3 regions of the Aquipseudomonas alcaligenes genome follow, and region 1 is predicted to be linked to each of the others. Evidence: predicted binding sites of a transcription regulator. Region 1 holds the regulator's gene; each other region holds the start of a gene.

Region 1 (2,263 bases):
ACGAACCCTTCGCCGGCGTCGACCCGATCTCGGTCGGTGACATCAAGCAGATCATCCACCACCTCAAGGCCAAGGGCATCGGCGTACTGATCACCGATCACAACGTGCGCGAGACCCTGGACATCTGCGAGACCGCCTACATCGTCAACGACGGCCAGCTGATCGCCGAAGGCGACGCCGACACCATCCTGGCCAACCAGCTGGTCAAGGAAGTCTATCTGGGCCACGAGTTCCGCCTCTGAGCGCGACCGAGTGCGGGGCTTGCACAAAGGGCTAGAATCATTCAAGGTCAGGCATATAATTTGCTTCCTAGGGCGGCCCGCCGCCCTGCAGTGGATGGCGCCGCGCGCCGGCAAGTGAACAAGGTACCCAGCCCCACACCATGAAACCGTCGCTAGTCCTCAAGATGGGCCAGCAGCTGACGATGACTCCGCAGCTGCAACAGGCCATCCGACTCCTCCAGCTCTCCACCCTGGATCTGCAGCAGGAAATCCAGGAAGCCCTGGAATCCAACCCCATGCTGGAGCGCCAGGAAGACGGCGAGGATTTCGACAACTCCGACCCCATGGCCGACGGCGCCGAGCAGAACACCCAGGCGCAGCAGGACAGCTCCAGCTTCCAGGACAGCACCGTCGCGGTGAACAACACCGAGGGTGGCGAGGACGGCGAGTGGCACGACCGCATCCCCAGCGAGCTGCCGGTCGATACCGCCTGGGAAGACGTCTACCAGACCAGCGCCAGCAGCCTGCCCTCCAGCGATGACGACGAGTGGGACTTCACCACCCGCACCTCGGCCGGCGAGAGCCTGCAGAGCCACCTGCTGTGGCAGCTCAACCTGGTGCCGATGTCCGACACCGACAAGCTGATCGGCGTCACCATCATCGACTGCATCAACGACCAGGGTTACCTGGAGGAATCCATCGACGAAATCGTCGAGTCCTTCGACCCGCAGCTGGACATCGAGGCCGACGAAGTCGAGGCCGTGCTGCACCGCATCCAGCACTTCGAGCCCGCCGGCGTCGGCGCACGTGACCTGCGCGAATGCCTGCTCCTGCAACTGCGCCAGCTACCCGCCGACACGCCCTGGCTGGCCGAGGCGCAGCGCCTGGCCAGCGAGCATCTGGATGTGCTCGGCGGCCGCGACTACAGCCAGCTGATGCGCCGCATGAAGCTGAAAGAGGACGAACTGCGCCAGGTCATCGAGCTGATCCAGAGCCTCAACCCGCGCCCCGGCTCGCAGATCGAGGCCAGCGAGCCCGAGTACGTGGTGCCCGACGTCATCGTGCGCAAGCACAACGAGCGCTGGCTGGTGGAGCTGAACCAGGAGGCAGTGCCGCGCCTGCGCGTCAACCCGCAGTATGCCGGCTTCGTCAAACGCGCCGACTCCAGCGCCGACAACACCTTCATGCGCAACCAGCTGCAGGAGGCGCGCTGGTTCATCAAGAGCCTGCAGAGCCGCAACGAGACGCTGATGAAGGTGGCGACGCAGATCGTCGAGCACCAGCGCGGCTTCCTCGAATACGGCGACGAGGCCATGAAGCCGCTGGTCCTGCACGACATCGCCGAGGCGGTGGGCATGCACGAGTCGACCATCTCGCGGGTCACCACGCAGAAATTCATGCACACCCCGCGCGGCATCTACGAGCTGAAATACTTCTTCTCCAGCCACGTCAGCACCTCCGAGGGCGGCGAATGCTCGTCCACCGCGATCCGCGCCATCATCAAGAAACTGGTGGCCGCGGAAAACGCGAAAAAGCCGTTGAGCGACAGCAAGATCGCTGGTTTACTGGAAGCACAGGGCATTCAGGTAGCCCGCCGCACCGTCGCCAAGTACCGCGAGTCCCTCGGCATCGCGCCGTCCAGCGAACGCAAGCGACTGATGTAAGCGGCCCTGAGCGGAAGGCTTCTGCACCACCGTACCGAGCGCCGGATACCCTGCACGGGGGAACTACGGCCCGCAGTGCACCAGCCCTCCCAGCCAACGTGTTACGGCGGCAGGCCCGATAGCCTGTCTCTTACACCAGGCAACAAGGAGAAGCGGTATGCAAGTCAACATCAGTGGACATCAACTGGATGTGACCGACGCCCTGCGCGACTATGTCGGTGAGAAGCTCAGCCGACTGGAGCGCCATTTCGACAAGATCACCAATGTGCAGGTGACCATGGAGGTCGAGAAGCTCAAGCAGAAGATCGAAGCGACCCTGCACATCGCCGGCGGCGAGGTGGTCGCCAACGCCGAACACGAAGACATGTATGCCGCCAT
Region 2 (2,263 bases), 520 kb from region 1:
GCACCGACCAGGGTGTAGCCGAGGTTGTGCGGCGCCATCGGGGTGGTCGGGTAGCCCTTGCGCTTGCCCAGCACCAGGCAGGCCACCAGACCGGCGATACCGGCATTGATGTGCACCACGGTGCCGCCGGCGAAGTCCAGCACGCCCTCGTCCCACAGGAAGGCGCCGTCACCGGACCAGACCATGTGGCACATCGGCGCGTAGACCAGGGTGAACCACACGGCCATGAAGATCAGCATCGCGGAGAACTTCATGCGCTCGGCGAAGGCACCGACGATCAGGGCCGGGGTGATGATGGCGAAGGTCATCTGGAAGACGATGAACACGCTCTCCGGGAAGGCGCCGATCAGGCTGTCCGGGGTCAGGCCGCTGAGGAAGGCCTTGTTCAGACCGCCGACGAAGGAGTTGAGGTTGGTGACGCCCTTCTCCATGCCGGTGGTGTCGAAGGCCAGGCTGTAGCCGTAGACCACCCAGAGAATGCTGATCAGGCCGGTGATGGCGAAGCACTGCATCATCACCGAAAGAACGTTCTTGGAGCGCACCATGCCGCTGTAGAACAGCGCCAGGCCCGGGATGGTCATGAACAGCACCAGCGCGGTCGCGGTAAGCATCCAGGCGGTGTCGCCGGAGTTGAGAACAACCTCGTCAGCCATGGCCAGGCCAGGGGTTACGAGGGACAGCAGGGCTCCAAGCCCTGCGATCTTACGCAGAGTCATGTGTTTTTCTCCTGGGGCGTGTGGGGTTCTGAGGCTTAAACTGCGTCGGTGCCGGTTTCGCCGGTACGGATGCGGATGGCCTGTTCCAGATTGACGACGAAGATCTTGCCGTCACCGATCTTGCCGGTGTTGGCCGCCTTGGTGATCGCCTCGATGACCCGGTCCAGCTGGTCGTCGGCGATGGCCACGTCGATCTTCACCTTGGGCAGAAAATCCACCACGTATTCCGCGCCGCGATACAGCTCGGTGTGGCCCTTCTGCCGGCCGAAGCCCTTGACTTCGGTCACGGTGATGCCCTGCACGCCGATCTCCGACAGCGACTCGCGCACGTCGTCCAGCTTGAACGGCTTGATGATGGCAGTGACTAGCTTCATGAAACTCTCTCCCGTATTGGTGGACTCGCCCCAGGAAAACGAACCCGGCTCAAGTCTAAGCGCAGTGTCTGGCTTTTGAAACGCATCGGCCGCCTTAGCCCGATGCCAACCAACCGCATCCACCGAGACACTCCCCCGCCTCGGCCTGCGCACCGGTACTGCATCGGTGCACGCGTCACGGGGTGTTAAGCAGAAAGCTTGCCAGCTATGCCAAAAGGCCACTTTTTCATGCAGTTAGGGCGGACCGCAGAAATCGCCACAACAACGACCGATCAGTCATTGCACAGCATTGGTGCAGAGCCGGCGCGCCCAGTGAGCGAAAATCGTGCACCTGCCCCGTCCGGCCCGGCCGGCGCGCCCCGCGTGCTACACTGCCGCCGTTTGCCACCGGAACGACCCGCCATGCTGCCGCCCAAAGCCATCCTCGACACCCTCGCCAGCCACGCCTCGCGCCTGTTCAGCGGCGACAACCCGCTGCCGCGCGGCGAGATCGAAGCCCAGCTCAAGGCCCTGCTGCAGAGCGCCTTCGGCAAGCTGGACCTGGTCAGCCGCGAAGAATTCGACAGCCAGATGGCCGTACTGGCGCGTACCCGTGCGCGCCTGGAAGCCCTGGAGGCCAAGCTGGCAGAGCTGGAAGCCAGGCAGAACCCACCCGCCGAATAAGCCTCGGCGGCATGCGATCAAGGAGTGATCCATGTCCCTCGCCATCGTCCACAGCCGCGCCCAGGTCGGCGTCGAAGCGCCGCCCGTCACCGTCGAGGCGCACCTGGCCAACGGCCTGCCAGCCCTGACCCTGGTCGGCCTGCCGGAAACCGCGGTCAAGGAAAGCAAGGATCGCGTGCGCAGTGCGATCCAGAACGCCGGCTTCGATTTCCCGCCGCGGCGCATCACCCTCAACCTGGCGCCTGCCGACCTGCCCAAGGACGGCGGCCGCTTCGACCTGGCCATCGCCCTCGGCGTGCTGGCGGCCAGCGAGCAGGTGCCGGCGGCCGGCCTGGGCGAACTGGAATGCCTGGGCGAGCTGGCGCTGTCCGGCGAGCTGCGCGCGGTACAGGGCGTGCTGCCCGCCGCCCTGGCCGCCCGCGCCGCCGGACGCACCCTGGTGGTGCCGCGGGCCAATGCTGAGGAAGCCAGCCTGGCCTCGGGCCTCAAGGTGCTGGCAGTCGACCACCT
Region 3 (2,263 bases), 1.2 Mb from region 1:
CCTCCATCATAGGGCCGGTCGCCCTGGGCGGCTGGCTGTTTTCCAGCGAGGCGCTGCAGCCCAAGTTCAGCCGCATGAACCCTTGGGAGGGGCTCAAGCGCATGTTCTCCACCAAGGCCCTGGTCGAGCTGCTCAAGGCCCTGGCCAAGTTCGTGATCATCCTGCTGGTGGCCCTGGCGGTGCTCAAGGCGGACCAGGACGACCTGCTGGCCATCGCTGACGAGCCGGTCGAGGCGGCCATCCTGCATGCCATGCTGGTGACCGGCTGGAGCCTGCTGTGGATGGCCTGCGGGTTGATCCTGATCGCCGCGGTGGACGTGCCGTTCCAGCTCTGGGATACCAAGCAGAAGCTGATGATGACCAAGCAGGAGGTCAAGGACGAGTACAAGGACAGCGAAGGCAAGCCCGAGGTCAAGTCGAAGATCCGCCAGCTGCAGCGGCAGATGGCGGAGCGGCGCATGATGCAGCAGGTGCCGGAGGCGGACGTGGTGATCACCAACCCGACCCACTTCGCCGTGGCCCTCAAGTACGACCCGGAGAAGGGCAATGCGCCGGTGCTGCTGGCCAAGGGTGGCGATTTCCTGGCGCTGAAGATCCGCGAGATCGCCCAGGAGCACAAGGTCACCCTGCTCGAGTCGCCGGCCCTGGCGCGGGCGGTGTACTTCTCCACCGAGGTCGACCAGGAAATTCCCGCCGGCCTGTACCTGGCCGTGGCCCAGGTACTGGCCTACGTCTATCAGCTCAAGCAGTTCCGCGCCGGCAAGGGCAAGCGCCCGGGGCCGCTGCCGGACCTGCCGATCCCGCCGGATTTGCGCCGCGACGAGTAGCGGCGCGGCCGTCTCTCTTGCCTTCGCGGCAGAGTTGGAATGCTTCTTGCCATTACCCCTGCACGGCGCCTTTCGCGTCAAAAGATTGAATGGGCTGGGGATAACAAGTGGCAGTGGATCGTGCGCAAATCATCGGGGACGTACGCAGCAACCTGGCGGGGTTGCGCCATGGCAATCTGGGTATTCCGCTGCTGCTGCTGGTCATGCTCGCCATGGTCATGCTGCCGATCCCGCCGTTCCTCCTCGACGTGCTGTTCACCTTCAGCATCGCCCTGTCCATCGTGGTCCTGCTGGTCGCCATCTACTCGCTGAGGCCGCTGGACTTCGCCGTCTTCCCCACCGTGCTGCTGGCCGCGACCCTGCTGCGCCTGGCGCTGAACGTCGCCTCCACCCGCGTGGTGCTGCTGCACGGCCAGGAGGGGCATGACGCCGCGGGCAAGGTGATCCAGGCCTTCGGCGAGGTGGTGATCGGCGGCAACTACGTGGTCGGCGCCGTGGTGTTCGCCATCCTGATGATCATCAACTTCGTGGTGGTCACCAAGGGTGCAGGGCGCATTTCCGAGGTGAGCGCGCGTTTCACCCTGGACGCCATGCCCGGCAAGCAGATGGCCATCGACGCCGACCTCAATGCCGGCCTGATCGACCAGGCCGAGGCCAAGCGGCGCCGTGCCGAGGTGGCCCAGGAGGCCGACTTCTACGGTTCGATGGACGGTGCCTCGAAGTTCGTCCGCGGCGACGCCGTGGCCGGCCTGCTGATTCTCTTCATCAACCTCATCGGCGGCATTGCCATCGGCGTGCTGCAGCACGACCTGGCCTTTGCCGAGGCCGGGCGCATCTACACCCTGCTGACCATCGGCGACGGCCTGGTGGCGCAGATCCCCTCGCTGCTGCTGTCCACCGCCGCCGCCATCATGGTCACCCGGGTCTCCACTTCCGAAGATATGGGGGCCCAGGTCAGCCGACAGATGTTCGCCTCGCCCAAGGCCCTGGCCGTGTCGGCAGCGATCATGATCACCATGGGCCTGGTGCCGGGCATGCCGCACGTACCTTTCATCGGTCTCGGCCTGATCGCGGCCGGCGCGGCCTACTGGATTGCCAACAAGCAGCGCAAGGTCAAGGAGGAGGAGGTCAAGGAGGTCAAGCGCCAGCAGGAGCTGCTGCCGGCGCAGAAGGCCCAGGAGGTCAAGGAGCTGGGCTGGGACGACGTCACCCCGGTGGACATGGTAGGCCTGGAGGTCGGCTACCGCCTGATCCCGCTGGTGGATCGCAACCAGGGGGGGCAGTTGCTGGCGCGGATCAAGGGCGTGCGCAAGAAGCTGTCGCAGGAGATGGGCTTCCTGATGCCGTCGGTACATATCCGCGACAACCTCGACCTGTTGCCCAATGCCTATCGCCTGACCCTGATGGGCGTCAGCGTGGCCGAGGCCGAGGTGTAT

Evidence for each region. Region 1 encodes sigma-54, which starts transcription at its own class of promoters, with help from an activator protein. Its sites were predicted from a motif close to ANTGGCATNNANNTTGCTNT; they were not measured.
Region 2: a site for sigma-54 is predicted at 1,277-1,296, ahead of glnK (P-II family nitrogen regulator). Genes of this name have one in related genera too.
Region 3: a site for sigma-54 is predicted at 861-880, ahead of flhA (flagellar biosynthesis protein FlhA). Genes of this name have one in related genera too.

What each region holds. Positions count from the first base shown of each region.
Region 1 covers NZ_CP154874.1:3,116,448-3,118,710, reverse strand. The annotation lists gene lptB (LPS export ABC transporter ATP-binding protein) at 1-242, shown strand, start outside; gene AAG092_RS15035 (RNA polymerase factor sigma-54) at 383-1,885, shown strand; gene hpf (ribosome hibernation-promoting factor, HPF/YfiA family) at 2,043-2,263, shown strand, end outside.
Region 2 covers NZ_CP154874.1:2,600,941-2,603,203, reverse strand. The annotation lists gene AAG092_RS12660 (ammonium transporter) at 1-716, opposite strand, end outside; gene glnK (P-II family nitrogen regulator) at 752-1,090, opposite strand; gene AAG092_RS12650 (accessory factor UbiK family protein) at 1,493-1,753, shown strand; gene AAG092_RS12645 (YifB family Mg chelatase-like AAA ATPase) at 1,785-2,263, shown strand, end outside.
Region 3 covers NZ_CP154874.1:187,500-189,762, forward strand. The annotation lists gene flhB (flagellar biosynthesis protein FlhB) at 1-827, shown strand, start outside; gene flhA (flagellar biosynthesis protein FlhA) at 941-2,263, shown strand, end outside.